DNA from 2 places in the Streptomyces sp. NPDC026522 genome. Region 2 is predicted to be linked to the other one. Evidence: riboswitches for the same ligand, from Rfam matches in the RefSeq annotation. Region 2 holds a riboswitch; the other holds the start of a gene.
What was found. Region 2 has a riboswitch for ZMP and ZTP ahead of ACZ4M3_RS00930 (bifunctional 5,10-methylenetetrahydrofolate dehydrogenase/5,10-methenyltetrahydrofolate cyclohydrolase). Riboswitches for the same ligand answer to the same signal wherever they lie in the genome.
Positions count from the first base shown of each region.

Region 1: linked by a shared signal. The riboswitch ahead of ACZ4M3_RS05560 (serine hydroxymethyltransferase) and the one ahead of ACZ4M3_RS00930 (bifunctional 5,10-methylenetetrahydrofolate dehydrogenase/5,10-methenyltetrahydrofolate cyclohydrolase) in region 2 are both predicted to bind ZMP and ZTP.

Region 1 is NZ_JBVHQF010000002.1:226,350-230,089, forward strand. It holds gene ACZ4M3_RS05550 (glutathionylspermidine synthase family protein) at 1-400, shown strand, start outside; gene rocD (ornithine--oxo-acid transaminase) at 424-1,629, opposite strand; ZMP/ZTP riboswitch at 1,739-1,829, shown strand; gene ACZ4M3_RS05560 (serine hydroxymethyltransferase) at 1,864-3,132, shown strand; gene trpS (tryptophan--tRNA ligase) at 3,634-3,740, shown strand, end outside.
Region 2 is NZ_JBVHQF010000001.1:221,014-224,753, forward strand. It holds gene ACZ4M3_RS00920 (RNA polymerase sigma factor) at 1-325, opposite strand, end outside; gene ACZ4M3_RS00925 (methyltransferase domain-containing protein) at 551-1,312, opposite strand; ZMP/ZTP riboswitch at 1,394-1,486, shown strand; gene ACZ4M3_RS00930 (bifunctional 5,10-methylenetetrahydrofolate dehydrogenase/5,10-methenyltetrahydrofolate cyclohydrolase) at 1,515-2,405, shown strand; gene ACZ4M3_RS00935 (helix-turn-helix domain-containing protein) at 2,507-3,295, opposite strand; gene ACZ4M3_RS00940 (4a-hydroxytetrahydrobiopterin dehydratase) at 3,433-3,738, shown strand.

The DNA.
Region 1 (3,740 bases), on a different contig from region 2:
CAGCACCTGCTGGATCGAGCCGCTGTGGAAGATGCTCCTGGCGAACAAGGCGCTGCTGGCGATCCTGTGGGAGCTCTTCCCCGATCACCCGAACCTGCTGCCCGCCTATCTCGACGGGCCGCGCGAGCTCGCGCACACCACCGGCTTCGCGGCCAAGCCGCTGCTCGGCCGCGAGGGCGCGGGGGTCACCCTGCACCCGGTGGGCGGGGAGCCGTTCGCGGCGGAGGAGGGCGAGACGTACGTGTTCCAGGCCCTGGCCCCGCTGCCGGACTTCGACGGCAACCGGGTGGTGCTCGGCGCGTGGGTCGTCGAGGAAGAGGCGGCGGGGCTGGGCATCCGGGAATCGGCGGGGCCGGTCACGGACGAGTACGCCCGCTTCCTGCCCCACGTCATCCTGTAGTCGCGGGTACGGGCCTACGGGCCTCAGACCGCGAGCACCGACCGCAGCTGGTCCAGGCCCCAGTCCAAGTCCTCCTTGCTGATGACCAGCGGCGGGGCGATCCGGATGGTCGAGCCGTGGGTGTCCTTCACCAGCACGCCCAGCTCCATCAGCTTCTCGGAGATGTCCCGGCCCGTACCGCGCGCCGGGTCGATGTCCACGCCCGCCCACAGCCCGCGGCCCCGTACGGCGGTCACCGCGCCGCTGCCCACCAGCAGGTTCAGCTCCCGGTGCAGGTGGTCGCCGAGTTCGGTGGCGCGTTGCTGGTACTCGCCGGTCCGCAGCATCGCGATCACCTCCAGGGCGACCGCGCAGGCGAGCGGGTTCCCGCCGAAGGTGGACCCGTGTTCGCCGGGGCGGAACACCCCGAGCACGTCCCGGTCGGCGACCACGGCGGAGACGGGGACGACGCCGCCGCCCAGCGCCTTGCCGAGGATGTACACGTCCGGCACGACCCCCTCGTGCGCGCACGCGAAGGTCTCGCCGGTACGGCCGAGGCCCGACTGGATCTCGTCCGCCATGAACAGGACGTTCCGCTCGCGCGTCAGTTCCCGTACGCCCTGGAGGTAGCCGGCGGGCGGTACCAGGACGCCCGCCTCGCCCTGGATCGGCTCCAGCAGCACGGCCACGGTGTTCGAGGTCACGGCGTGGGAGAGGGCGGTGAGGTCCCCGTACGGGACGATCTCGAAGCCGGGGGTGTACGGCCCGAAGTGGTCCCGGGCTTCGTGGTCGGTCGAGAAGGACACGATGGTGGTGGTCCGGCCGTGGAAGTTGTCGGCCGCCACCACGATCTTGGCGTGGCCGTCCGGCACGCCCTTGACCTCGTACCCCCACTTGCGGGCGGTCTTGACCGCCGTCTCCACGGCCTCCGCGCCCGTGTTCATCGGCAGCACCATCTCCTTGCCGCACAGAGCGGCGAGTTCGGTGCAGAAGTCCGCGAAGCGGTCGTGGTGGAAGGCGCGGGAGGTGAGCGTGACCCGCTCCAGCTGCGCGCGGGCGGCGTCGATCAGACGGCGGTTGCCGTGGCCGAAGTTCAACGCCGAATAGCCGGCGAGCATGTCGAGGTACCTGCGGCCCTCCACGTCGGTCATCCACGCGCCCTCCGCCGTCGCGACGACGATCGGGAGCGGGTGGTAGTTGTGCGCGCTGTGCGCGTCGGCGGTGCGGATGGCATCAGCAGTCTTCGACACGGGGTCTCCGATCGTCCGTCAGGCAGTCGACGAGGGTGGCGTCACTTTCCATGTTCGCTCGTATACCGGACGGAGAAACCTTTCTTGTGGCGCGCCCGCTAAGGTGGTCGGTACGCACGGCGACTGGCGCACGGAGAACGGACTCTGGGGGAGTCGTGCGCGCAGGACCGCACACAGGGCCGCTCGCCTGGGCCTCGCGGGGACGAGACCAGACATCGACCCCGGAGGACCGCCATGACAGCGCCCCGCCATCCCGCCCTGTACGCGACCGACCCCGAGCTGGCGTCGTTCGTCGCGGCCGAGGAAACCCTCCAGGCGGAGACGCTCCGCCTCATCCCGAGCGAGAACTACGTGTCCGCGGCGGTGCTGGAGGCTTCCGGCACCGTCCTGCAGAACAAGTACAGCGAGGGCTACCCGGGCCGCCGCTACTACGAGGGCCAGCAGAACATCGACCGGGTCGAGGCCCTCGCGATCGAGCGGGCCAAGGGCCTGTTCGGGGTGGACCACGCGAACGTGCAGCCGTACTCCGGCTCCCCGGCGAACCTGGCCGTGTACCTGGCCTTCGCGGAGCCCGGCGACACGGTGATGGGCATGGCCCTGCCGATGGGCGGGCACCTCACGCACGGCTGGGGCGTCTCGGCGACAGGTTCCTGGTTCCGGGGCGTGCAGTACGGGGTCTCCGCGGAGACCGGGCGGATCGACTACGACGCGGTGCGGGAGCTGGCGCTCGCCGAGCGCCCGAAGATCATCTTCTGTGGCGGTACCGCGCTGCCGCGCACGATCGACTTCGAGGCCTTCGCCTCGATCGCCAAGGAGGCGGGCTCGGTCCTGGTCGCGGACGTCGCGCACATCGCGGGCCTGATCGCGGGCGGGGCGCACCCCAGCCCTGCGGGCCACGTGGACGTCATCTCCACGACCACCCACAAGACGCTGCGCGGGCCGCGCGGGGCGATGCTGATGTGCCGGGAGGAGCACGCGAAGGCCATCGACAAGGCCGTCTTCCCGGGTCTCCAGGGCGGCCCGCACAACCAGACGACGGCGGGCATCGCGGTGGCGCTGCACGAGGCGTCGCAGCCGGCGTTCGTCACGTACGCGCACGCGGTCGTGGCCAACGCGAAGGCGCTGGCCGCGGCGCTGCTGGAGCGGGGCTTCGACCTGGTGTCGGGGGGTACGGACAACCACCTGATCCTGCTGGACCTGACGTCGCGGGGGGTGCCGGGGAAGGTGGCGGCGAAGGCGCTGGACCGGGCGGGGATCGTGGTGAACTACAACACGGTGCCGTTCGATCCGCGCAAGCCGTTCGACCCGTCGGGGATCCGGATCGGTACGCCGTCGCTGACGTCGCGGGGGCTGTCGGTGGAGCACATGCCGGTGGTGGCGGAGTGGATCGCGCGAGCGGTGTCCGCGGCGGCCGCGTCGGACGAGCGCGCCCTGTCCGCGATCCGCGGCGAGGTCTCAACCCTGATGTCCGCCTTCCCGGCCCCGGGCCTCCCCCTGTCCTGACGATCGCCCCGCCCCGTCGTTTGATGCGCGGGCCCGCCAATCCAGCCTCGCCGGCGTTGACCTGACACCGGGGCCCGCCATCCAGCCTCCCCGGCGCCTGAGGCGGGGGGTCCGCCATTCCGGCCTCCCCGGCGTTTGAGGCGGGGGGTCCGCCAATCCGGCCTCCCCGGCGCCTGATGCGGGGGGTCCGCCAATCCAGCCTCGCCGGCGTTTGAGGCGCGGGGTCTGGGGCGGAGCCCCAGGAAACCCGGCTCCGCCGGGCACCGGGCTACGCCCGGGCCCACGCCTCAAACGCCGGCGAGGCTGATTTGGCCCGCCGGAGAGCGCGTCGGGGGGTACGGCGGCCCCGGTACGGGGAAAGCGGTCGCTCGGACGGGGTGGGATCCGGTCGGGGTGCTACCGGGCGGTACCGCGGCAGCGGACCGGCGGCGGCGCCGCCCGGCGGAAGGTTCCGGCCAGCGGCGGCGCCGAGCCCGCCCCCGCACCTGAGAGAATGAAGCCATGGCTTCTGATCGTCCTCGCGCGCTCTCCGGCATCCAGCCCACCTCCGGTTCGTTCCACCTCGGGAACTACCTCGGTGCCATCCGCCAGTACGTCGCCCTGCAGGA
Region 2 (3,740 bases):
GCGCGCCGATCGGGCGCGGCGCGGCGGTCGCCTTCTTGGTCACGGTGCGGGCAGGCGCGGCCGCCGCCTTGCGGGGCTTCTTGACGGCGGCCTTCGTGGCGGGGGCCGCGCTGACGTGCAGTGCGACACCCTCCTCGTCCAGGACCTGGTTCAGGCTGCGCAGGACCCGCTTCCACTGGTCCACCGGGATGCGGCCGGCCTCGAAGGCCTGACGCACATCGTCACCGTTGATGTGACCCTGCTCGCGGCCGCGCTCGACGAGCGCGACGAGGGCCTCCGATTCGGCGATCTCCGGAGGGAACGTACGGGACGGGCTGAGCGACACAAGGAGCCTCTCGTTGCGAACAAATAAGGGGTGGGCGGGACATCATCGCGCGAACTCGGGAAACAGACCCCAGGGGGCTCTGTATTCCGGGCCGCGCGAGGACACCTGTCGGTTCATCGCACGCCCGAGTCGATTCGTTACGCGCTGAATTGAGTGACCTGCGCCACGCTGTGGCCGCGCAACCCGATCGGGCCCCGATCCGTCCGCCCTCCTCCCGCCCTCCGCTCAGCCCGATTTACGGGCTTCGATGAGAAAACGGGCGGTATGTGCGACGAACGAGCCTTCACGCTCGATCCGTTCGTGCAGCTCGCGCAGCCGGTCGCGGTAGCGCCCGACCGTGAAGCCCGGCACCATCCAGATCACCTTCCTCAAGAAGTAGATCACGGCTCCGACGTCGTGGAACTCCGTGCGCAGCCGCTCCGCGCGCAGATCGGCGATTTCCAGGCCGGCGGCCCGTGCCCCGGCGACGGCGGCGTCCGGGTGCCGGGCCCGCCGCACGTCCTCCGGCTGCGGCCCGAGGAAGTACTCCACCAGCTCGAAGACGCTGGCCGGACCGACCTGCTGCGAGAAGTACGTGCCGCCCGGAGCCAGCACGCGGGCGATCTCGTCCCACCAGACGGTCACCGGGTGCCGACTGCTGACCAGCTCGAAGGCCTCGTCGCCGAACGGCAGCGGCGGCTCGTCGGCGTCCACGACCACGACCGCGCCGAGCGGGTGCAGCAGCCGCGTGGCCTTGGCCACGTTCGGCGGCCACGACTCGGTGGCCGCCGTCAGCCGGGGCAGCGGCCCGGCGCCCGCGAGCACCTCCCCGCCGCCGGTCTGGATGTCCAGGGCGGACCGGACGCCGGCCAGCCGCTCGCCCAGCAGCCTCTGGTACCCCCAGGAGGGCCGCTGCTCGGTGGCCCGGCCGTCGAGCCAGGAGAAGTCCCAGCCGGCCACGGAGACGGAATCCGCCTCCGCGACGAGATCGTCGAAAGTGCGCGTCATGTCCGGATCCTCCCAGCTCGCGCCCGCGTGATCCACCGCTTTCCCGCCGCCCGCCGGGCCCCCGGCAGGTCGACTAGAGTGGGGGCGGGCCGTGACTGGCGTTCGGGTGGATCACCACCGGGGAGCGGCCCGGCGTACTCCGTACGCCTACTGCCGCGCGCCTGGGCGAACCGCGATCCGCAGCGACGCTCAGGAGACCCCCATGACGACTGCCCAGACCCACACCCCGGACCGGACCGCCCGGCTGATGGACGGCACCGCCCTCGCCCGCCGCATCTCCGAGCAGACCGCGGCCCGGGCCGCCGAGCTCACCGAGCGCACCGGTACCGCGCCCTGTCTGGCCACCGTGCTGGTCGGCGAGGACCCCGCGTCCGTCACGTACGTCCGCATGAAGCAGAACCGTTGCGCCAAGGCCGGGATCACCTCCCGCCACGTCGAGCTGCCCGCCGCGACCACCACCGCGGAACTCGTCGCCACGCTCACCGAGCTGTCCGAGGACCCGGAGATCAGCGGCATCCTGCTCCAGCACCCCGTGCCGCACCACATCGACGAACGCGCCGCCTTCGAGGCCATCGCCCCCGGCAAGGACGTCGACGGCGTCACCATGCACTCCTTCGCCGCCATGGGCTTCGGCCTGCCCGGCTTCGTCTCCTGCACGCCCGGCGGCATCATGCGGCTGCTGGAGGAGTACGACGTGGACCTCACCGGCAAGCACGCCGTCGTGGTCGGCCGCAGCGCGATCCTCGGCAAGCCGGCCGGGATGCTGCTGCTGGAGCGCAACGCCACCGTCACCTACTGCCACTCCCGCACCCGCGACCTGCCCTCCCTCGTGCGCCAGGCCGATGTGCTGGTCGCCGCCGTCGGCAAGGCCGAGTTCATCCGGGGCGAGGACATCAAGCCGGGTGCGGTCGTGCTGGACGCCGGGTACAACGAGGGCAACGTCGGCGACGTCCACTTCGAGTCGGCCGCCGCCCGCGCCTCGCTGATCACCCCGGTACCGGGCGGCGTCGGCCCGATGACCATCGCCGTCCTGCTGGAGCAGACCGTCAAGGCGGCCGCCGCCCAGGCCGGCCTCGACTTCACGGAGCTCTGAGCCGCCCCGGCGCGGCCGGTCCGGCCACAGCGGTGGATCCCCGCCCGGGCCGTCGTCGCGGCCCGGGCCGGGACCCGGCAGCCGCCCCGCGCCCGGGCGGTTCAGGGGCTCGGGTCGCGCAGGTACTTCGCCGTCGCCGGGTCGGCCGGCAGCAGGGTCTCGATGGCCAGCTCGGCGACGGTCACGTCCATCGGGGTGTTGAAGGTGGCGATGGACGACACGAAGGACAGGACGTGCCCCTCGTGCTCGATCACCAGCGGAAGCGCGATGTACGCAGCGGCCTGCGCCGGAGCACCGCCGCCGGACCCCTCCGCCACCGGGTACGCCGACACCTCCTCGTACAGCGCGCGCAGCGGCTCCGAGCGGGCCAGCGCGATCTGCCGTTCCATCTGCGCCAGCAGGTGCCCGCGCCACTCGCGCAGGTTGCGGATCCGCGGGGCGAGCCCCTGCGGGTGCAAGGCGAGCCGCATCGCGTTCAGCGGGGGCGCCAGCAGCTGCTCGGACACGCCCTCCAGCAGCTTGGCGATGCCCCGGTTCGCGGCGACCACCTGGTACGTCGCGTCCACCACCAGCGCCGGATAGGGCTCGTACGCGGTCAGCAGCCGCTCCAGCACTTCGCGCAGCAGGCCCAGCTCCGGCGCGTCCAGCGGAGTGCAGGCGTACCGCGGCGCGAAACCGGCCGCCACCAGCAGGACGTTGCGTTCCCGAACCGGTACGTCGAGGTGCTCCGCCAGCCGCAGCACCATCTCCTCGCTCGGCCGGGACCGGCCGTTCTCCACGAAGCTGATGTGCCGGGACGAGGAACCGGCGCGCCCCGCCAGTTCCAGCTGACTGATCCCGCGCCGCTCCCGCCACGTGCGCAGCAGCGCACCCACACTCGCCGAAGTCATGGTCCGACGTTAGGCGGTGGGCTTCGCCGGAAGAAACGGCACGCACCGGTGCGCGGGACCTTCCCCGCGGCGCCCGCTGTGGGAACCTTGACAGCACGTCAGTCAGTGGGGCCGACCGGTCGTGAAGGAGCGTGTGGATGTCGGGCGAGCCGCTTTCCCAGAAGGAGATCGAGGACCGGCTGCGGGAACTTCCCGGCTGGGCCTTCGAGGACGACCGGATCCAGCGTACGTACCGGCTGGGCAGCCACCTCGCGGCGAGCGCGCTCGTCGCCCACATCGCCGTCGTGCAGGACGAGTTGAACCACCACTCGGACCTCACGCTCGGCTACGACTCGGTCCGGGTGTCGGTGAACACCCACAGCGCGGGCGACACGGTGACCGCGAGCGACTTCGCCCTCGCCGAGCGAGTGGAGGCGCTGGCCCCCGCCCACGGGGCCCGCTGAGG